Regions from separate parts of the Burkholderia sp. NRF60-BP8 genome, predicted to be linked through region 2. Evidence: predicted binding sites of a transcription regulator. Region 2 holds the regulator's gene; the other holds the start of a gene.

Region 1 (11,559 bases), 1.1 Mb from region 2:
ACGCGATCCGCAAGGGCTTCGCGCAGCAGCGCCCCGACGCGATGTGGGAGGTGCCGTACCTGCCGATCGACCCGGCCGATCTCGGCCGCAGCTACGACGCGGTGATCCGCGTGAACAGCCAGTCCGGCAAGGGCGGCGCGACGTTCCTGCTCGAACGCGGGATGGGCTTCACGCCGACGCGCCGCGTCCAGATCGAGTTCAGCCATGCGGTGCAGACGCTCGCCGATGCATCGGGCGAGGAAGTGACGGGCGACGCGATCTGCGCGCTGTTCGCACGCGAATTCTTCGAGACCGACGGCCCGGCCGCGCGCCATGGCGACGGCGCGCGCTGGCAGAACCGAGAGATCGCGGTGGCGCCTGCCGCCGACGCGACGCCCGACGACGCCGTGCGACATTTCGCCGCGGCATTTGCGGCGGCCGCCGGCGTCGCGATCGACGTCGCGTCGTGCGAACACACGCGCGCCGCGGACGGCCGAATCGCGGTGTCGGTCGGCTGCCGGGTCGGCGACGCGCCGCTGCGGCACGGTGTCGGCATGCACGCCGATGCGGCAAGCGCGGCGCTCGATGCGGTCGTCAGCGCGATCAATCGCTCGGCGTGGCACTGTGCGGACCGCCGCGCGGCGGCCTGAGCGCGGGCTTCGATGCAGGGTTGAAACGTCAGCGAGCGGTGCGTGACCGCCCGTGCGCCGCGCGATCCGCGCCGCACGAGGCAGCAAAAAGCGGCTCAGAAGGCCGCTTCGGTCGACACATGAAACGAAGCGCCACGCGCTCAGGTTTCGGTCGCGCACCGCGTCGCCTGCCACGCGAACAGGCACCAGCGGCCCTGGGCGTGCGTGTGGACGGACGTATAGGCAATCGGGAAGACGAGGCCGCCGTTGTTCGTTTCCATCTCGATCAACGCGCGCCCGGTGACGACGCAGGTCTCGTCGCCGACCGGCAGCACGTCCTGCGACTGGATTTCGATCTGGCGATAGCGGCGGCGGCCGGCGACGATGGCGTCGATGAACTGCTGCTTGGTTTCGCGTTTGCCGTTGGTGTGGACGAAAAACACCTTGTCCGACAACAGCGCGTCGAGCGCCTCGCCGTCGCCGTCCACCATCGCCCGGAACCGATCGCGCTCGAGCGCGCGGATCGCATCGACCACCTTCGCCATCGCCTGACTCCTCGGCAACGCGCCCGCCTTGCTCGGGCGTACGGATCAGAAGTTGTACTGCAGGTAGAACTGGTGGAAATTTATACCAGGATTCGGCTCTTTGATACCCGCGTTAGACACATGTTCGAAACGGTAGCCGACCTGATACTGTTGCCGTTGACCGAACTGCACGCCCACGCCGCCGGTCGGCGCGAACTGGAACGCGGTCGACAGCGAGAAATTGTTCGAGATCGTCGGGTGCGTCAGAAGCCGGACGCCGCCGCCCGCCTCGATGAACGGGCGAATCTCCCCGCTACTCTTGATGAAACGGAACATCGGCGTGACGCCGAACTCGCCGATGCTGCCATGGACGTTGCCGCCCGTGTGCCAGTAGCCGGCGTGCCCTTCGACGACGAACGCGAAGTGCCAACCGCCGATTTCCCACCAGTTCCAGCCCGGATCCCACACCACGCCGATATCGGCCTTGTCGATCCCGCGACGATCCGAAAACCCGCCGCCCGCCTGGATCCCCCATCGATCCGCGAAAGCCGCACCCGATCCACCCAGAAGAGATGCCGCCAGCATCGCATGCAGCACCAGCCGGCTGCGGGGCCGGCGATTCTTCTTATTGTTCATCTGACACTCCAACTTTGTGGGTTGAATGGAGCCTGCCGCAACGGCCGGGCCCGAGCGAACTGAATGGTATGGTAAAGGACTTTTCGGATCGGCATCACGAAGCGAAATAGCTTGCTTCCAAAAAGACAAAAATCGAAATCGTCTACCGATTCCCCTCGAAAACAACGGCTTACGGAACTTCGAGGCATACCCCTTGTCGCAGAATAGACTATCGACTCAACCGGTTCGATAGAAAATGGGGAACTCGGATGCCCCCGCCCGCTCTAAGGAATTAGCACTCGCCTTGCGGGAGTGCTAAGATGACTTCCGGAATCTCATCCGAGACCGGGGTTTGTCCCTGATTCCAAAGGAGTTTTTAGTGAGCAACGCCCTGACCCTCCCGAACACCCTGAGCCCGACGCCGGCCAAGGCCGAATCGGCAGGCTCGTTGGCGCTCGCAGCCCAATCGATGTTGCCCGGCCAGCTCGGCAACATCGACGCGTACATCCAGGCCGTCAACCGCATTCCGCTGCTGACCGCCGAGGAGGAACGCCGGTACGCAACCGAATTCCGCGAAGACAACAACCTCGACGCGGCGCGCCGCCTCGTGCTGTCGCACCTGCGTCTCGTCGTGTCGATCGCGCGCAACTATCTCGGCTACGGCCTGCCGCACGGCGACCTGATCCAGGAAGGCAACATCGGCCTGATGAAAGCCGTAAAGCGGTTCGACCCGGCGCAAAACGTGCGCCTGGTGTCGTACGCGATTCACTGGATCAAGGCCGAGATCCACGAGTACATCCTGCGCAACTGGCGCATGGTGAAGGTCGCGACGACGAAGGCGCAGCGCAAGCTGTTCTTCAACCTGCGCAGCCACAAGAAGAGCATGCAGGCGATGACGCCCGAGGAAATCGACGGCCTCGCGCAGGAGCTCAACGTCAAGCGCGAGGAAGTGACCGAGATGGAAACGCGCCTGTCGGGCGGCGACATCGCGCTCGAAGGGCAGGTGGACGACGGCGAGGAATCGTACGCGCCGATCGCCTACCTGGCCGACTCGCACAACGAGCCGACCGCCGTGCTCGCCGCGCGCCAGCGCGACATGCTGCAGACGGACGGCATCGCGCAGGCGCTCGACGCGCTCGACGCACGCAGCCGCCGCATCATCGAGGCGCGCTGGCTGCACGTCGACGACGACGGCTCGGGCGGCTCGACTCTGCACGATCTCGCCGCGGAGTTCGGCGTGTCGGCGGAACGTATCCGCCAGATCGAAGCGAGCGCGATGAAAAAAATGCGCACCGCCCTCGCCGAATACGCGTAAATCCCCGACGATTCAGAGCGCTTCATCGAAAACCGCTGCCCGACCGGCAGCGGTTTTTTTTCATCCGTTTTCCGCCGCTTTTCACCCGCTTTTCAGCGCGTTTCACGCTCCGTTTCTTCGCCGATCAATTGACCCGATTCATCGGGTATGACGTCATTTGCGGCGCCCTTCCGCATAACCTTGATCTGCCTCAATTTCTACCCCATGTTTCGCGACGGTCTGCCGCAGCGCAGCACTCGGCATCGGAAAGCCGTCCTTTTAAAATTGGCATGTCAGGCGCAAAAGGATTAAAACAGCTTCACGGCCGTCATCAATCCGACGTAAAGTCGCCCCCAATCCGACCTAAATCGATTCAGGATAATCGCCTTGATCTCGATCAATAAAGAGCCTGCATCGCCTTCGCGGCCGGCCGGCACGATCGGCTGGCGCGCGCGCATCGCCGCGTGGGCACGCGGACCGACCCTCGCCCGCGACATCACCCTGGTGCTGATCGTCAAGCTGATCCTCCTGATGTCGCTCAAATACGCATTCTTCAATCATCCGCAGGCCGAACACATGTCGTTGCCGCCTGCCGCCGTGGCCGAGAAGCTGCTCTCGGTGCCGGCGCCTGCATCTACCGAGGGAGACCACCATGATAAGTAGCGAAGTCGTCGATCTGTCGCGTCTGCAGTTCGGCATCACGGCGCTCTACCACTTCCTGTTCGTGCCGCTGACGCTCGGCCTGTCCTGGCTGCTCGTCATCATGGAAGCGGTCTACGTGATGACCGGCAAACAGGTCTACAAGGACATGACCCAGTTCTGGGGCAAGCTGTTCGGGATCAATTTCGCGATGGGCGTGACGACCGGCATCACGCTCGAATTCCAGTTCGGCACGAACTGGTCGTACTACTCGCACTACGTCGGCGACATCTTCGGCGTGCCGCTCGCGGTCGAAGGCCTGATGGCGTTCTTCCTCGAATCGACGTTCGTCGGCCTGTTCTTCTTCGGCTGGAACCGCTTGTCGAAGGTCAAGCACTTGATCGTCACGTTCCTCGTCGCGCTGGGCTCGAACCTGTCGGCTCTGTGGATCCTCGTCGCGAACGGCTGGATGAACAATCCGGTCGGCGCCGAATTCAATTACCAGACGATGCGCATGGAGCTGACGAGCCTGTTCGACGTGCTGTTCAACCCGGTCGCGCAGGTGAAGTTCGTGCATACGGTGTCGGCCGGCTACGTGACGGCCGCGATGTTCGTGCTCGGCGTGTCGTCGTGGTACCTGCTGAAGAAGCGCGACGTCGACTTCGCGCTGCGCTCGTTCGCGGTCGCGGCCGGCTTCGGCCTCGCGGCGACGCTGTGCGTGATCGTGCTCGGCGACGAATCGGGCTATACGACCGGCGAAGTGCAGAAGATGAAGCTCGCCGCAATCGAATCCGAATGGGAAACGCAGCCGGCGCCCGCATCGTTCACGCTGATCGGCATTCCGAACCAGGCGGAACAGCGCACCGACTACGCGATCAAGATCCCGTATGCGCTCGGCCTGATCGCGACGCGCTCGATCGACGAGCCGGTGATCGGCCTGCGCGAGCTCGCGAAGCACAGCGAGGAGCACATCCGGAGCGGGATGGTTGCGTATGGCGCGCTGCAGAAGATCAAGGAAGGCGACACGAGCGACGCGACCCGCGCACTGTTCGACCAGCACAAGCAGTATCTCGGCTACGGGCTGATGCTCAAGCAGTTCACGCCGAACGTGGTCGACGCGACGCCCGAGCAGGTCAAGGCCGCCGCGCAGAAGACGATCCCGCCGGTCGCGCCCGTGTTCTTCTCGTTCCGGATCATGGTGTTCCTCGGCTTCCTGTTCCTCGCGACCTTCGCCGCCGCGTTCTGGTTCTGCGCGCGCCGCGAACTGCTGCAGGACAACCGCCGCTGGTTCCTCCGCTACGCGGTGTGGGCGATCCCGCTGCCGTGGCTCGCCGCGGAATTCGGCTGGGTCGTCGCCGAACTCGGCCGCCAGCCGTGGACCATCGCCGGCATCCTGCCGACGCACCTGTCCGCGTCGAGCCTGCAGCCGAGCGACCTGTACCTGAGCCTCGCCGGTTTCATCGCGTTCTACACCGCGCTGTTCGTCATCGAGATCAAGCTGATGTTCAAGTACGCGCGCCTCGGCCCGTCGTCGCTGCATACCGGCCGCTATCACCACGAACTCGCCGCTGCCGGCGAGCGGGCCGCAGTCTGAGCACGCCCTCGCAACCGAACAAGGAATCGCTATGGACTATGCAACTCTCAAGCTGATCTGGTGGCTGCTCGTCGGCGTGCTGCTGATCGGCTTTGCCGTCACCGACGGCTTCGACATGGGCGCGACCGCGCTGCTGCCGTTCCTCGGCAAGACCGACGAGGAGCGCCGCATCATCATCAACACCGTCGGCGCGACGTGGGAAGGCAACCAGGTGTGGCTGATCACGGCCGGCGGCGCGATGTTCGCCGCGTGGCCGCTCGTCTACGCGGCGTCGTTCTCCGGCTTCTACTTCGCGATGCTGCTGGTGCTGTTCGCGCTGTTCTTCCGGCCGGTGGGTTTCGACTACCGCAGCAAGCGGCCCGACCCGCGCTGGCGCGCGGGCTGGGACTGGGGCCTGTTCGTCGGCGGCTTCGTGCCGGCGCTGGTGTTCGGCGTCGCGTTCGGCAACCTGCTGCAGGGCGTGCCGTTCAAGTTCGACAGCGACCTGCGCGTGACCTACTACGGCGGCTTCTGGGCGTTGCTGAATCCGTTCGCGCTGCTGTGCGGGCTCGTCAGCCTCACGATGCTCGTCGCGCACGGCGCCGCGTTCATCAAGATGAAGACCGACGGCGCGATCGCGCGCCGCGCGTCGATCGCGCTGCGCGTCGCGTCGTTGCTCGCGGTCGTGCTGTTCGTGCTGGCCGGCGTGCTGGTGGCCTCTTATATCGGCGGCTTCCACATCACCCATGCCGCGCCGACCGACACCGTCGCGAACCCGCTGCTCAAGGACGTCGCCGCCGGTTCGGGCCTGTGGCTCGCGAACTACGGCGACTATCCGTGGATGATCGCGGCGCCGGTCGCCGGCATCGCCGGCGGCGTGCTCGCGCTGCTGCTCGCCGGCTCGAAGCAGGAAAAGACGGCGTTCTTCTGCACCGGCCTGATGATCGTCGGCGTGATCCTGACCGCGGGCTTCTCGATGTTCCCGTTCATCATGCCGTCGTCGCTCGACCCGCGCAGCAGCCTGACCGTGTGGGATTCGACGTCGAGCCACATGACGCTGCAGGTGATGCTGTTCGCGGTGATCGTGTTCCTGCCGATCATCCTGCTCTACACGAGCTGGGTGTATCGCGTGATGCGCGGCAAGGTCACGCACCAGACGCTCGAAGAGAACAAGCACTCGATGTATTGACGCATTGAACCGGGCCGGGGCGTGCACGCGCCCTCGCCCACCGTTTCGCAAGGAGTCGGATCATGTGGTATTTCAGCTGGATTCTCGGTATCGGCGTCGCGCTGTCGTTCGGCATCGTCAACGCGATGTGGCTCGAAGCGCGGCAGAAGCCGCAGGAAGCGCCGGTGCGCGCGCGCCGCGACTGACGGCATCGACGCGCGACACGCGCGCAGCCGAGCGCGCCGCCGCCGTCCGGAAAGGAAAGAACCTCGCTTCGCGCGAGGTTTTTTTCGTCCCGGCCGCGCGGGCAGGCGCCGTACGTCGATGCCAATTTAGCGCCAGATTGATACCACTTGAATACCAATAAAAGGTTTCATAAGATCGTTGGACACGGCCGCTGACAGGCCGATTCCTTCCGGGTGGGGGAGACATGCGAATTCCGTGTAGGGCGTGCGCCTGCGCGCCGTGTCGACGTCCGTGCGCGAGGGTGCGCGCCGTCGTCGCGACCGTGCGCGGCCGGACGAATGCCGCCGGCTGCCGCCGCCTCGCCGGCGTGGCGATTGCCGGCTGCCGCCGATGAATCCGCGCCCGCCGCCGCGCCGGCCCGATCGGCACGCATGCCCGCCTCCCGTTCCGTAACGCACGCTCCCGCGTGCCGAATGCACGCGGAGCACCCGCATCGCCCCGCGTGCTGGTATCGCCCGCAGCTCCACTGAAAGACCCGCTCGCAGCGACGTCGCGTCACGACGCCGCTACGCCCCCTTTTTCTCAGGAGTTCGAATGAAATCTACCTTGCCCTCCCTCATTGCCGGTCTGCTGATCGCGGTGCTGTCGCCGGCCGCGATCTCGGCGGCGTCGACGCCGGCGTCGGCCGTCGCCGGCGCGAGCACCGGCGGCGCCCAGGCGGCTGGTCTCGCGGCGCTGCTGTCGGACGGCCTCGCGCTGCGCGTGGCCGTCGACAACAACCACGCGGCCGCGGCCGGCGTGCCGTGCGCCGATCTCGGCGCCGACGGCGCCGCCTGCGCGACGGGCCGCCTGATCCTGCAGAACCGCGGCCACCAGGCGATCGCCGACGGCGGCTGGAAGCTCTACCTGCACAGCATCCGCCGCCTGCTGCGGATCGATCGTCCGGGCTTCGCGCTGCGGCGGCTCACCGGCGACCTGTACGAACTGACGCCGCAGCCGGGCTCGGTGCGGCTCGCGCCCGGCGAGCGCATCGAGCTGCCGTTCGTCGCCGAATACTGGCTGCTGCGTTACAGCGACGTGATTCCGCGCCCGTATGTCGTCGTCGACGGCGCGCCGCCGGCCGTGCTGCGCTACGACGACACCGACAACGAACTGCGCTACGTCGAATCGCTGCCGGCCGACGCGCAGAACAACTCGACCGGCAACGCGCCGCCGGTGGCCGCCCGCCCCGATCCGGGCCGCGCGCTGCCGAGCGTGAAGCGCGAACAGCCGCTACCCGGCACGCTCGATCTGCGCGGCGTCGAACTCTCGCTGCCGGATCTGCCGGACGCCCAGGTCGCGGCGCTGCGCGAGCGTGCGACGACCCTCGGGCTCGACGGCGCGCGCGTGCCGGTTCGCGGCGCACTCGCGCCGCGCCGGCTGCCGGCCGACCTCGCGACACCGGGCGGCTACCGGCTCGCGATCGGGCCGCGCGGCGTGCTGATCGAAGGCTACGATCGCGCGGGCCTCTACTACGGCGTGCAGACGCTCTACTCGCTCGCGCCGGCCGGCGGCGGCCCGATCCCGGCGATGCTCGTCGAGGACGCGCCGCGCTTCACGCATCGCGGCATGCACGTCGATCTCGCGCGCAATTTCAAGCATCCGGCGACGCTGCGCCGCCTGATCGACCAGATGAGCGCGTACAAGCTCAACCGCCTGCACCTGCATCTGTCCGACGACGAAGGCTGGCGCATCGAGATTCCCGGCCTGCCCGAGCTGACCGAGATCGGCGCACGCCGCTGCCACGACCCGAGCGAGACGCGCTGCCTGCTGCCGCAGCTCGGCTCCGGCCCCGACAACCGCTCCGGCGGCGGCTACCTGACGCGCGACGACTACGTGGCGCTCGTGCGCTACGCGGCCGCGCGCTTCGTGCAGATCATCCCCGAGATCGACATGCCCGCGCATGCACGGGCGGCCGTCGTGACGATGGAGGCGCGCTACCGGCGGCTGCATGCGGCCGGCCGCGAGCAGGAAGCGAACGCGTATCGGCTGCTCGACCCGCAGGACACGACGAACCTGACGACGGTGCAGTTCTACGACCGGCGCAGCGATCTGAACCCGTGCGTGCCGGGCGCGCTCAACTTCGCGTCGAAGGTGATCCGCGAGATCGCGGCGATGCACGCGGACGCGCAAGCGCCGCTGCAGACCTGGCACTACGGCGGCGACGAAGCGAAGAACATCTTCCTCGGCGGCGGCTTCCAGCCGCTGAACGGCACCGACCCGAACAAGGGGCGCATCGATCTGGCCGCGCAGGACAAGCCGTGGGCGCGGTCGCCCGCGTGCACGGCGCTGCTCCAGCGCGGCGAGATCAAGTCGATCGACGAGTTGCCGACGCGTTTCGCGAAACAGGTGAGCGCGGCGGTCGACGCGAACGGGATCGGCACGATGGCCGCGTGGCAGGACGGCATCAAGCATGCGAACGGGCCGCAGGATTTCAGCACGCGCCACGTGATGGTGTCGCTGTGGGACACGGTCTTCTGGGGTGCGTCGGACAGCGCGCGCGACCTGAGCGGCAAGGGCTACCTGACGGTGCTCGCGCTGCCCGACTATCTGTACTTCGACTTCCCGTACACGCTCAATCCGCGCGAGCGCGGCTACTACTGGGGCTCGCACGCCACCGACGAGTACAAGGTGTTCTCGTTCGCGCCGGAGAACCTGCCGCAGAACGCCGAGGTGATGGGCGACCGCGACGGCAACCCGTTCGAGGTGACGGGCACGGGCGCCGCGCCGCGCATCGAAGGCATGCAAGGCCAGGCGTGGGGCGAAGTGATGCGCAACGACACCTTCCTCGAATACATGGCCTATCCGCGGCTGCTCGCGCTCGCCGAGCGCGCGTGGCACCGGGCCGACTGGGAGCTGCCGTATGCGGCCGGCGTGCGCTTCAAGCGCGGCGACACGCACCATGTCGACATCGCCGCGCTGCAGCGCGACTGGGCCGGCTTCGCGACGCTGCTCACGCAACGCGAATTGCCGAAGCTCGACCGCGCCGGCGTCGGCTACCGGAAGCCGACCTTCACGCTGACGAATCCGTGAACGGCTGAAGGCATCCGGCGATGCGCGATGCGGGCCAACGCATCGCGCATCGCCCACCCCAAAAAGAAAAGCGGCTTGCGACGCGTACGTCGCAAGCCGTGCTTTTTTGACCGCCGGCCCGAATCCGCCGCGCGGATCGATCAGGCCGGCTTCACCGCATCACGCCGGTTGTGCGGCCGTGCCGCCGCCCGACGGCGGCAGGCGCGCGCCGAGCTGTTCGGCATAGCGCACCGCCGCGTTGCCGCAGACGATGTGGAACGTGTCGAGCGACACCCATGCGACGTCGAGCGTGCCGAGACGCTCGCGATCGACCGCCGACGGATCGCGCACGACCACGCGCAGGCGCGTGGCGGCCACCGCCTCGAGCGACGCGACGTTGGTCGCCCCGCCGAACACCGCGAGCCAGCGGGCCGGCTCCGGATCGAGCGGGCCGGCGGCCGCGCCCGTGACGGGCTGCGCGGCAGCGCCCGTTGCCGCCGATGCGGCACCGGTCGCGCCGCCGCCGATCGCGGCACGCATCTCGTCGGCGATGATGTCGGCCTCGGGCCCGATGATCACCTGCACGCTGTTGCCGCCGCGCTTGAGCACGCCGCGTGCGCCGATCGACTTCAGTTCCGGCTCCGATACCTTCTCCGGATCGACGACGGTCAGGCGCAGGCGTGTCGTGCACGCGTCGACGACCGACAGGTTGGCCGCCCCGCCGAGCGCGGCGATGTAGCGTTGCGCGCGCGGCGCGGCAGCCGTCGCAGCCGCGCCCGGCGCGACGAAGCCGCCCGATGCGTACGATTGCGCGGCCGCATCGGTCGATGCCGGCTCACGGCCCGGCGTGGCCATGTTGAACTTGCGGATGAAGAAGCGGAACAGCCCGTAGTACGCGGCGCCATACGCGATGCCGAGCGGAATCGCGATCCAGCCCTTCGTCGACAGCCCGTAGTTCAGCACGTAGTCGATCGCGCCGGCCGAGAACGTGAAGCCGAGCTTCACGCCGAGAATCTGGCAGAGCGCGAGCGACAACCCCGTCAGCACCGCGTGGATCACGTACAGCACCGGCGCGAGGAACATGAAGCTGAACTCGATCGGCTCGGTCACGCCGGTCAGGAACGACGTCAGCGCCATCGAGAACAGCAGGCCGCCCACCATCGCGCGGCGCTCCTTCGGCGCTTCGTGCAGCATCGCGAGACACGCCGCCGGCAGGCCGAACATCATGATCGGGAAGAAGCCGGCCATGAAGGTGCCCGCGGTCGGGTCCCCCGCGAAGAAGCGGTGCAGGTCGCCGTGCACGATCTCGCCGCCGGCCGGCGGCGTGAAGTTGCCGAACACGAACCACGCAAGCGAGTTGATGATGTGGTGCAGGCCGGTGACGAGCAGCAGACGGTTCAGGAAGCCGAACACGAACGCACCGATCGCGCCCGCCGTCGTCAGCCACTGGCCGGCCGCATCGATCGCATGCTGGATCGGCTGCCACACGTACCCGAACGCGATGCCCAATATCACGCAGACCAGCCCCGTGATGATCGGCACGAACCGCTTGCCGCCGAAGAACGCGAGGTAGTCGGGCAGCTTGATGTCCTTGTAGCGGTTGTACAGCAGGCCCGCGACCACGCCCGCGATGATCCCCGACAGCACGCCCATGTTCAGCTTGGGATCGATGTCCTTCATGATCGCGGTTTCGATCAGGTAACCGATCGCGCCCGCGAGCGCCGCCACGCCGTTGTTGTCCTTCGCGAAGCCGACCGCCACGCCGATCGCGAACAGCAGCGGCAGGTTGTCGAAGATCGCGCCGCCGGCGTCGGCGATCATCTTGATGTTGAACACATCCGGCTGGCCGAGCCGCAGCAGGATGCCGGCGACCGGCAATACCGCGATCGGCAGCATCAGCG
Region 2 (11,559 bases):
TGCCGTCCTGCAACGCGTGGCCGAGATAGTCGCGCAGGTGTTCGGACATCCCGGTCGGCAGGTAGCGCGGAATGCGCGCGACCGACGCGCGCGCGAAATCGGCGCGCAGGTCGAGCGAGCCGCGGCCGTGGCCGGGGTTCGTGTATGAGCCCGACACCGCGATTTCGGCATCGGGGTTCGACACGAGCAGGTCGGGCAGCGACACGTCGACGCGCGCGTGCTTGTCGCCGGGCGCGGGCGTGATCGTCCATTTGGCATTGCCGCGCAGCCGGTCGAACGTCAGGCGCGGCTCGTCGAATTCGCCGGGCACGGTGACGGCCGCGTTGACCGTGTCGATATGCGCGGCGCCGCCCGTCTCGTTCGCGTCGACGCGGCCCCACAGGTTCTCGACGCCCGGCCAGCCGGCGCGCGGGTGGCCGCGCGGCGAGAGGCCGGGCGGCGGCTCCTGCGCGGCGAAGCTGATGCCTTGCAGATCGCCGAGGAAGCGGTAGCGGACGATCGGCGCGGCGCCCAGGCGCCGCTCCTCGTCGGCGAGATCGGCGTGCGCGGGTTTCGCGCGCTCGACCTCGATGTGATAGTTCGACACCATCCCGCGCGGGTCGATCTTGATCAGCTCGTTGCGCAGGCGCGCCGGCAGCGGCAGCCCGCGGATGAATTCGCTGAGGATGCCGAGATCGACGCGGTCGCCGACCACGCTGAGCAGTTGCCCTTGGTTCGCGGTCGGCACGCGGTAGCGCGCGGTCAGCGTCGACAGCGCGAGCGAGCGGGCGAGCGGCGTGCCGTCCGGCAGCGGCGGCTGGCCGAGCTCCGCATTGAAGCGCGTCAGGTGCAGCGTGTAGTCGTGGCCAGCGTCGAGCACCATGTCCCAGCCGAAGCCGACCGTCGGCACGTCGAGCCGCGGCTGCGTCGGGCGCACGCGCAGCGCGACGTCGGCGCCTTGCAGGTCGCCGCCCGCCGAGCGCAGGTGGCCGTCGCCGAAGGTCGCCCAGATCGCGTTGTCGATCCGGCCCGCGTGGATCGTGAGCGGCACGTCGAGATAGCGCGTGAGCGTCTGCAGGTCGACGGGGCCGGTCGACAGGTAGGCGTCGCCGGTCCAGTTCGACGGCTTGCCGATCGGCGCGAGCGGCTTGTGTTTGAAGCGCGCGCGGAAATCGAGCGGGCCGAGCAGCAGCGTGCCGTTCGCGGGCGCCTGCAGCGCGGCCTTGTGGACGCGGCCGTCGTTGAGCACCGCGAGCCGGATGCCCGACAGCACGAGCTCCGGCGCGTCGTGCTGCGCGTCGCGCCAGCGCAGCGTGCCGCCGCGCAGCACGATCGCCTCCTGCTTCAGCAGCCAGGTGCCGAACGTGTCGTTGCCGCCGTGGGTGGTGGCCACGCCGACGCCGGCGACGCTCAGCGAGCCGTCGGCCGCGCGCGCGACGACGAGGTCGGGCTGGTCGACGATCAGGCTCGACAGCGCGGGCGACAGCCGCAGCAGCGACATCCACGACAGCGCGGCCGTCGCGTGCGGCACCGACAGCGCGACCTGGCCGTCACGGCCGCGAATCGTCAGGTTCGTGAGTTCGACGCCCGGCTGCATGCCGGACCAGTTCGGGGAAAGCTTGCCGATCGAAAGCTGCGCGTGGAGCTTGTCGGACACGGCGCGCTCGATGCGCGGGCGGAATTCGTCGATGCGGGGCAGCAGTACGTAGCGCAGCCCGAGGAGGGCGCCGGACGCGACGAAGTAGGTGCCGATCCCGACTGCCAGCGTCACCCTGAACACGCGACGCAGGACCGGATGATCGTGCTTCGGAGGTCCCGCTTCGGGCGCAGCTACGGCGGATTCCTGACGGTCGGACATGCGGCGGACGGGCGGCGATATGGTAGTTTTGCAGACTGACGTTGAAATGTATCACACGGGTTCGTGCCGGCGGCCGTTGGGGCAGCGCGGCACGGGCTTTCCGGCGCGCGGCGTCGCGACGGGCGCACGAGCGTCCGTCGCGACGCCGCGCCGAGTCCATGGGGCCGGTCGGCAGCGGGGCGCGCACGCGCCGGCCCGCCGCCCCCGGCCTTTCCGCCAGGCCCGCTTCTCGATGACCGACGCTTCCGACCTGATCAGCACGTCCTATTCCCGATATCTGGCCCGCGCGGCTGCCGCTCGACCCGCGCTGGCCGAGCAGGTCGCCGCGTGGGCGGCCGCGCCGCTCGGCCGCGCGCAGCTCGACGCGCGCTTGACCGAGCTGCTCGCGACGCCGGCCGGCACGGCCGCGCCGGGCGACGAGCAACTGAAGCGCGCGCTGCGGCAATTGCGCGCCGAGGCGTTCGGTGCGGTCGCGGAGCGCGACCTGCGCGGGCTGGCGAACGTCGCCGAGGTCACGGGCGCGATGACCGATCTCGCCGAGGTGGCCGTGCAGCGCTCGCTGGCACTGCTGTCGGCCGAACTCGAGGCGCTGTACGGCGAGCCGCGCGGCGCCGACGGCCAGCGCGTCGTGCTCGGCGTGGTCGGGATGGGCAAGCTCGGCGGCCGCGAGCTGAACGTGTCGTCGGACATCGACCTGATCTTCGTCTACGAGGACGACGGCGAGACCACCGGCGGCGCACGTTCGCCGCTGTCCACGCAGGAATACTTCACGCGGCTCGGCCGGCGCCTGATCGGCGTGCTGTCCGAGGTCACGGCCGACGGCTACGTGTTTCGCGTCGACATGCGGCTGCGCCCGAACGGCGATTCGGGGCCGCTCGTGTGCAGCCTCGGCATGCTCGAGGAATATTTCTACGTGCAGGGGCGCGAGTGGGAGCGCTATGCGTGGATCAAGGGGCGGCTCGTGTCGGAAGGCGACAGCGACGCGGCGCAGCGGCTCGCGTCGCAGCTCGAGTCGATCGTCAAGCCGTTCGTCTACCGTCGCTATCTCGATTTCGGCGTGATCGGCGCGATCCGTTCGCTGCACCAGCAGATCCGGCACGAAGCGGCGCGGCGCGCGTCGATGCGGCCCGACAAGGCCGACGACATCAAGCTTGGGCGCGGCGGGATCCGCGAGATCGAGTTCAGCGCGCAGGTGTTCCAGTTGATCCGCGGCGGCCAGGATGCGGGATTTCGCGTGCGGCCGACGCTCGCGGTGCTGCGGCATGCGCAGGCGCGCGGGCTGATCGGCGACGACGTATGCGCCTGCCTGACCGACGCCTACAACTTCCTGCGTACGCTCGAGCACCGGCTGCAGTATCGCAACGACGCACAGACGCACGCGATGCCGGTCGAGCCCGACGAGCGCGCGGCGCTGGCCGCGTCGCTCGGTTTTGCCGACTATGCGGCGCTGATGACGGTGCTGGATGGCCACCGCACGTTCGTCGAAGCGCAGTTCGACCAGATTTTCGCCGACAAGGCGAGCGGCGCGCCGTGCGCGGCCGGCGACGACACGGCCGCCGCGTGGATCTGGAGCGGCGCGCTGGCCGACGACGGCGAGGACGACGCGCTGGTCGCGCGCCTCGACGGCCTGGGCTTCGCCGATCCGGCCGCCGTGCTCGCGCGGCTGCGCGCGATCTGGCAATCGTCGCGCTATACGGGGCTGCCGGAAAAGAGCCGGCAGCGCTTCGACAGCGTCGCGCAGCGCGCGCTCGACGCCGCGCCGAAGATCGACGCCGCGCGCCGCGACGACACGATCGTGCGCCTGTTCGACCTGCTGGAGACGGTCAGCCGGCGCGGCGTCTATCTCGCGCTGCTGACCGAATATCCGGCCGCGCTCGACCGCGTGCTGTCGGTGCTCGGCGCGACGCGCTGGGGCGGCGGCTACCTGATCCGCCACCCGCAGCTGCTCGACGAATTGCTCGACGACGAGGCGATCGCGAGCCCGTTCGACTGGCCCGCGTTCAAGGATGCGCTGCGCGCGCGGCTCGCGGCGGCCGACGGCCCCGAGCAGCAGATGGACCTGCTGCGCCACGCGCAGCATGCGGAGGTGTTCCGGATCCTGCTGATCGATCTGGCCGGGCAACTGTCGGTCGAGCACGTGAGCGACCGGCTGTCCGAGCTGGCCGACGCGGTGCTCGACGTGACGATCGAAGTCGTCTGGTCGCAGCTCGCGAAGCGTCACCGCGACGTGCCGAAGTTCGCGGTGATCGCGTACGGCAAGCTGGGCGGCAAGGAGCTCGGCTATGCGTCGGATCTCGACCTGATCTTCCTGTACGACGACCCGGACGAGCGTTCGGCGGACGTCTACACGACCTTCACGCGGCGCCTGATCACGTGGCTCACGACCGCGACCGGCGCGGGCGCGCTGTTCGACATCGACCTGCGGCTGCGGCCGAACGGCGAGGCCGGGCTGCTCGTCACCGATCTCGACGCGTTCCGTCGCTATCAGCTGCGCGAGGGCGATGCGGCGAACACCGCGTGGGTGTGGGAGCACCAGGCGCTGACGCGCGCCCGCTACAGCGCGGGCGACGCGCAAATCGGCGCGGATTTCGAGGCGATCCGCCAGCAGGTGCTGACGACGCCGCGCGACGGCGCCGTGCTCGCGAAGGAGATCGTCGACATGCGCGGCAAGGTGTTTGCCGGCCACCCGAACCAGACCGCGCTGTTCGATCTGAAGCACGATCGCGGCGGGATGGTCGACATCGAGTTCATCGTCCAGTACTGGGTGCTGCTGCATGCGTCGAGCGACGCCGAGCTGATCCGCAATACCGGCAACATCGCGTTGCTGCGCGAAGTCGCGCGCTTCGGACTGATGGGCGAGGACGAGGCCGAGCGCGTCGGCGCGGCGTACCGTAAATATCGGAAGCTGCAGCACAAGCTGCGGCTCGACGGGATGGAGAAGGCGCGCGTCGATCCGGCGGTGGTGGCGGACGAGCGCGCGGCCGTGACGGCGCTGTGGACGCGTGTGTTCGGCGCGGTTGAAACGGGCGTTTGAACGAAAGCGGAAAGCGGGGCGGGCGCGGCATCGATCCGCCTACCGCCCCGAGCCGAATGGGCGAGCCCGTTCGACTCGAGCGGGACAGGCGGCGGCAATGTCAGGCCGCCAGCATTTCCTTCGCGTGCTTGCGCGTGGTGGCCGTGATTTCGAGCCCGCCGAGCATCCGCGCGACCTCCTCGATCCGGCTGGCGCGGTCGAGCGCAACCACGGTCGATACCGTGCCGCCGCGTTCGTCGGCGCCCTTCGCCACCTGGAAATGATGGTCGCCGCGCGCGGCGACCTGCGGCAGGTGCGTCACGCACAACACCTGGCGGTCGCGCCCGAGCTGGTGCAGCAGGCGGCCGACCACTTCGGCGACGCCGCCGCCGATTCCCGTATCGACTTCGTCGAAGATCAGCGTCGGCGTCGGGCTCGCCGCGCTGGCGATCACCGCGAGCGCGAGACTGATCCGCGCGAGTTCGCCGCCCGACGCGACCTTCGCGAGCGGCCGCAGCGGCACGCCCGGGTGACCGGCCACGCGGAATTCGACCTGCTCGAGCCCGTGCGGGCCGCCGTCTGCGAGCGGCACGAGCGCGACTTCGAAGCTTCCGCCCGCCATCGACAATTCCTGCATGCCGGCCGTGACGGCCGCGCCGAGCGCCTTGGCCGCCTGCGCGCGCGCCTTCGACAGGCGTTTGGCGTCGGCGAGATAGGCTTCCCGCGCCTTGGCCTGCGCCGCCTCGAGCGCGCCGAGATCGGCGGCCGCGTCGAGCGCGGCGAGTTGCGCGCGGCGCGCCGCATGCTCTTCGTGCAGCGTGTCGGGCGGCAGCCGGAACTTGCGGGCGGTCGAGTGCAGCGCGTCGAGACGCGTTTCGACCTGCGCGAGCCGCTCGGGGTCGAGATCGACGCGCTGTGCATAGTGCGACAGCGAATAGACGGCTTCCTGCAACTGGATCTCGGCCGGCTCCAGCGACGCGAGCGCATCGCCGAGCGCGGTGTCGTAGTCGGCCAGGCCGCGCAGCTTCGACACGATCGCGCCGAGCTGCGCGAGCATCGCGTCGTCGGACTCGGACAGCGCGTTGAGCGCGCCGCGTACGCCTTCGATCAGGTTCGCCGAATGCGACAGGCGCTTGTGTTCGTTGCTGACTTCGTCCCACTCGCCGGCTTGCGGCGCGAGCTTGTCGAGTTCGGCGAGCTGCCATGCGAGCTTTTCGCGTTCGAGCTGCAGCTCGCGCTCGTGCGCCTTCGCGGCGTCGATCGCCTGCGTCGCGTCGCGCCACACGCGCCACGCGCGCGCGACGTTCGCGGCATCGGCGACGAGCCCCGCGTGCGTGTCGAACAGCTCGCGCTGCGCGTCGGGCCGCATCAGCAACTGATGCGCGTGCTGGCCGTGGATGTCGACGAGCATCTCGCCGAGCTCGCGCAGTTGCGCGAGCGTCGCGCTGGTGCCGTTGATGAAGGCGCGCGAGCGGCCGTTCGCGTCGATCACGCGGCGCAGCATCACGGTGTCCTCGGCGTCGAACGCGTGCTCGTCGAGCCAACGCGCGACGCGGTCGTGCGGCGTGAATTCGGCCGTGATGTCGGCGCGGCCGCAGCCGGTGCGCACGACGCTCGCGTCGGCGCGTTCGCCGAGCGCGAGGGCGAGGGCGTCGATCAGGATCGATTTGCCGGCGCCGGTTTCGCCGGAAAAGACGGAAAAGCCGCTGTCGAATTCGAGATCGAGCGCGGCGACGATGACGAAGTCGCGGATCGAGAGGTGGCGGAGCATGGTGTCGGGCGGAGCGGCGTCAGGACGCCTTGTCGTCTTCGTTCGATGCGTGTTCGTTCCAGTGCAGCTTCTTGCGCAGCGTCGTGTAGTAGCTGTAGCCGATCGGATGCAGGAACGGCACCGTGTGCTTCGAGCGGCGCACCTCGATCGTATCGTTCAGTTCGAGCGACGTGAACGACTGCATGTCGAAGTTCACGTTGACGTCGCGGCCGCCGACGATCTGGATCGCGATCTTCGAATCGTCGGGCAGCACGATCGGCCGGTTCGACAGCGCGTGCGGCGCGATCGGCACGAGCACGATGCCCGCCAGTTGCGGATGGAGGATCGGGCCGGCCGACGACAGCGCATACGCGGTCGAGCCGGTGGGCGTCGCGACGATCAGGCCGTCCGAGCGCTGGTTGTACATGTAGCGGCCGTCGACCGACGCGCGCAGCTCGACCATCCCGGAGAAGCCGCTGCGGTTCACGACGACGTCGTTGAACGCGAGCGCGTGGTAGATCGGTTCGCCGTCGCGCACGATCCGCGCCTCGAGCAGCGAGCGCTCCTCGCGCTCGAACTTGCCGGCCAGCATCACGGGCACGAGCGCCTGCATGTCGGATGCCGCGATGTCGGTGATGAAACCGAGCCGCCCGTGGTTGATCCCGATCAGCGGGGTCCGGTAGGGCGCAAGCTGGCGGCCGATGCCGAGCATCGTGCCGTCGCCGCCGAGCACGATCGCCACGTCCGCTCGCGCCCCGATTTCGGCCGGCGTGAGCGCCGGGTACCCGGCGATGCCGATTTCGCGTGCTGTCTCGCCTTCGAACACGACCTCGCAGCCGAGCGTGGCGATGCTGTCGGCCAGCGTGGCGAGCGGCTCGGCGATGCCGGGCGTGTTGCTCCGGCCGACGAGCGCGACAGTGTTGAACTGATTACCGGTTTTCATGCCGGCATTACACCATAGCTCGTTGACGAAAAGAACCGGCTGTGCGCCGACGGGGCCGGATCGGGCCGGCCCGCGCAATGGTGGTCGACGCCACTCGCCGCGCTCGCGCGGTTGCGCTAAAATTTTCCACCATGCTAGATCCTCGCGCACGAACCCTCCTGAAAACCCTGATCGAACGGTATATCGCCGACGGTCAGCCGGTCGGATCGCGCACGTTGTCCCGTTACTCCGGGCTCGAGCTGAGCCCGGCGACGATCCGCAACGTGATGTCCGACCTGGAGGAGCTCGGCCTCGTGTCGAGTCCGCACACGTCGGCCGGCCGGGTGCCGACGCCGCGCGGCTACCGGCTGTTCGTCGATACGATGCTGACGGTCGAGGCGCCGATCGACGCCGAGGCCGTCGCGCGCCAGGTGCAGAACACGCTGCAGGCCGGCGAGCCGCAGCAGCGGGTGGTCGCCGCCGCCGCGAGCGTGCTGTCGAACCTGTCGCAGTTCGCGGGTGTCGTGCTGACGCCGCGCCGCAGCCACGTGTTCAAGCAGATCGAGTTCATGCGCCTGTCCGACAAGCGCATCCTGCTGATCATCGTCACGCCCGAGGGCGACGTGCAGAACCGCATGCTCGCGACGCCGCGCGACTATTCGCCGTCGCAGCTGACCGAGGCGTCCAACTACATCAATGCGCATTTCGCCGGGCTGTCGTTCGACGAGGTGCGCCGCCGCCTGCGCGACGAGATCGACCAGCTGCGCGGCGACATGACGACGCTGATGCACGCGGCCGTGACGGCCAGCACCGAGGTGCCCGACACCGAGGACACCGTGCTGATTTCCGGCGAGCGCAACCTGCTCGAAGTGGCGGATCTGTCGTCCGACATGGCGCGGCTGCGCAAGCTGTTCGACGTATTCGACCAAAAGACGGGCCTCCTGCAACTGCTCGACGTGTCGAGCCACGCCCAGGGCGTGCAGATCTTCATCGGCGGCGAATCGACGCTCGTGCCGATCGAGGAAATGAGCGTCGTCACCGCGCCGTACGAGGTGAACGGGCAGATCGTCGGCACGCTCGGCGTGATCGGCCCGACCCGGATGGCGTACAACCGCGTGATACCGATCGTCGACATCACCGCGCGCCTGCTGTCGCTCACGCTGAGCCAGCAATAGCCAGCAATAACCGGCGATCGCCGGCCCGATCCCGCCCCGCTATCGTGCCGTGCCGCCGCTTGTGGCGACAGTCGGCCGAACGGCACGGGGCGGCCCGCTATAATTGAGGGCCGTCCGGTCCCGTGCCTCGAGCACGTCCTTGCCCATGCGTTTCGATCTCGAGCCGCCTTCGAACATCGCGGCCGCCCATCGCATCGGTGTGCTGCTGATCAATCTCGGCACGCCCGACGCGCCCACGCCGCGCGCGGTGCGGCGCTACCTGGCCGAATTCCTGTCGGATCCACGGGTCGTCGAAATCCCGCAGGCCGTCTGGCAGGTGCTGCTGCGCACGCTGATCCTGCCGCTGCGCGGCCGTGCCTCCGCGAAGAAATACGCGGCCGTCTGGATGCCCGAGGGCTCGCCGCTGCGCGTGTACACCGAGCGTCAGACCGACAGCGTGCGGCACCTGCTCGTGTCGAACGGCTATCACGTGACGGTCGACTACGCGATGCGCTACGGCAGCCCGAACATTGCGCATGCGCTCGCGCAGTTCAAGCGCGCGGGCGTCGAGCGCGTGCTGTTGATGCCGATGTATCCGCAATACTCGGCGTCGACCACGGCCACCGCGTTCGATGCCGCGTTCGACGCGCTCGCGCGCATGCGCAACCAGCCGGAAGTGCGCACGGTGCGGCACTACGCCGACCATCCGGCCTATATCCATGCACTGGCCGAACAGGTGCGCCAGTACTGGGCGCAGCATGGCCGGCCCGATTTCGCGGCCGGCGACAAGCTGGTGCTGAGTTTCCACGGCGTGCCGAAGCGCACGCTCGACCTCGGCGACCCGTATCACGACCAGTGTCAGCAGACCGGCGCGTTGCTGATGGCCGCGCTCGGGCTGTCGAGTACCGAATGCCGCGTCACGTTCCAGTCGCGCTTCGGCAAGGCCGAATGGCTGCAGCCGTACACCGCGCCGACGTTGCGCGAATTCGGCGAGGCCGGCGTGCGGCGGGCGGACGTGTTCTGTCCCGGCTTCACGGCCGATTGCCTGGAGACGATCGAGGAAATCGGCATGGAAGTGCGCGACGAGTTCCTCGCCGGCGGCGGCAAGACCTTCCACCGCATTCCGTGTCTGAACGGCGCGTCCGCGTGGATCGGCGCGCTCGGCGAGATCGTCGCGGAGAATCTGCAGGGCTGGCCCGTCAAGGCCGCGCAGCCCGAAACGGTCGGTTGAGACGAGATGAAACGATTTCCACGCGCTTTTCGTTCGCCGTTTTCCCGGAAAGCGGTCAGCCTCCTTGGGGCGGCCCTGCGGAGACTGACATGAACTACAAGATTTCCACCGAGCCGGGCGCGAAGCTGCGCATCGACAAATGGCTGTGGGCGGCCCGGTTCTTCAAGACGCGCTCGCTCGCGACCGATGCGGTCGACAAGGGACACGTGAAGATCGGCGGTGCAGCGGTCAAGCCGGCGAAGGACGTGCGAGTGGGCGACGAGGTCGAGATTGCGATCGACGGCATCGTCTGGCACATTGCCGTGCTGGGCGTGTGCGACGTGCGCGGCCCCGCAAGCGTCGCGCAGACGCTCTACGAGGAAACGGAAGCGGGGCGGGCCGCGCGGCTCGCCGAACTGGAGCGACGCCGCACGTATCGCGAGCCGGCGGCCGGGCTGCACGGCCGGCCGACCAAGCGCGACCGGCGCATCATCGACAGATTTTCTGGTGGGAGCTGAACATCTGGTCGAACGTCGCCCGCGCGCTTCCGTATTCGGTCGTGCGGTCGGTGACGGCTCCCGACAGGCAGATGGTGGTGGTGCCGGCAATGAGTACCAGCGCGACCACCGATATCGCAAAGGTCAGTTTCACGGTACTCCCCTCGAGAACAAGGGTGAAAACGGCGCCAGGTGGATGTCGGGCGGCGGTCAGCTAGGGGTAAACACGCTTTTCCGACGCTTGAGTGGAGTGTAGTGCAGCGGGCCTGTGCGGAGCTAGTACTTGCCGGGTAAGCGTTGTTACAGGCCGTTTCGCCCGATCCGGCGAACGATGCGACGCCTGCACCAGGAAACGCGCGGTTGTTTCACGGCATTGGCGAATGTCGGCGAAAGACCCTCTTGAAATCGCAGTTTTCGCCCTTATTTGCACCACCAATGTGCGGTGCCGTCGGGTATACGTCCGACGGTTGCCGATTTGGCTTCAACCTCTAATCGACTTTCAGCGACATGGAAAACACGCAAGAGAACCCGGCTACCCAATCGGCCGAAGACATCGGTAGCGAAAAGCAGGCGGCGCAAGGCGCCGCACCCGCCGCCGAAGCCGCCGACGCGGCGCTCGCGGAGGCTCAAGCCAAGGTCGCCGAGCTCCAGGAAAGCTTCCTGCGGGCGAAGGCCGAGACCGAGAACGTGCGCCGCCGCGCGCAGGACGACGTGTCGAAGGCGCACAAGTTCGCGATCGAGAGCTTCGCGGAACACCTGCTGCCCGTGCTGGACAGCCTGGAAGCGGCCGTCAGCGATACCTCCGGCGACATCGCGAAGGTGCGCGAAGGCGTCGAGCTGACGCTGCGGCAGTTGACGAGCGCGCTCGAGAAGGGCCGCGTCGTCGCGATCAACCCGGTCGGCGAGAAGTTCGATCCGCACCAGCACCAGGCCATTTCGATGGTGCCGGCCGAGCAGGAGCCGAACACCGTCGTCACGGTGCTGCAAAAGGGCTACATGATCGCGGACCGCGTGCTGCGCCCGGCGCTCGTCACCGTCGCCCAGCCGAAGTAAGGCGGCCGACATGGTGCCCGCCAGCGTCGATCCGGCCGCGTTCGACGTATTCGACATGCAGGCGCTCGACGCCGGCACGTTCGACGCGGCCATCGACGGCGCGGGCGACGCACTGGCCGTGGT

Evidence for each region. Region 2 encodes HrcA, which represses chaperone genes, less so after heat shock. Its sites were predicted from a motif close to TTAGCACTCNNNNNNNNNGAGTGCTAA; they were not measured.
Region 1: the regulator HrcA is predicted to act here: its motif matches at 2,040-2,066, upstream of rpoH (RNA polymerase sigma factor RpoH).

The regions. Positions count from the first base shown of each region.
Region 1 is NZ_CP013373.1:3,034,049-3,045,607, forward strand. Features, by position in the region: gene leuA (2-isopropylmalate synthase) at 1-629, shown strand, start outside; gene WS54_RS27690 (nuclear transport factor 2 family protein) at 770-1,153, opposite strand; gene pagL (lipid A 3-O-deacylase PagL) at 1,199-1,768, opposite strand; gene rpoH (RNA polymerase sigma factor RpoH) at 2,127-3,062, shown strand; gene cydP (cytochrome oxidase putative small subunit CydP) at 3,429-3,704, shown strand; gene WS54_RS27715 (cytochrome ubiquinol oxidase subunit I) at 3,694-5,274, shown strand; gene cydB (cytochrome d ubiquinol oxidase subunit II) at 5,306-6,442, shown strand; gene cydX (cytochrome bd-I oxidase subunit CydX) at 6,505-6,627, shown strand; gene WS54_RS27735 (family 20 glycosylhydrolase) at 7,202-9,679, shown strand; gene nagE (N-acetylglucosamine-specific PTS transporter subunit IIBC) at 9,839-11,559, opposite strand, start outside.
Region 2 is NZ_CP013373.1:715,351-726,909, forward strand. Features, by position in the region: gene WS54_RS16485 (YhdP family phospholipid transporter) at 1-1,837, opposite strand, end outside; gene glnE (bifunctional [glutamate--ammonia ligase]-adenylyl-L-tyrosine phosphorylase/[glutamate--ammonia-ligase] adenylyltransferase) at 2,070-4,871, shown strand; gene recN (DNA repair protein RecN) at 4,972-6,621, opposite strand; gene WS54_RS16500 (NAD kinase) at 6,641-7,543, opposite strand; gene hrcA (heat-inducible transcriptional repressor HrcA) at 7,675-8,697, shown strand; gene hemH (ferrochelatase) at 8,843-9,907, shown strand; gene WS54_RS16515 (RNA-binding S4 domain-containing protein) at 9,997-10,404, shown strand; gene WS54_RS33990 (hypothetical protein) at 10,376-10,537, opposite strand; gene grpE (nucleotide exchange factor GrpE) at 10,891-11,436, shown strand; gene WS54_RS16530 (thioredoxin family protein) at 11,447-11,559, shown strand, end outside.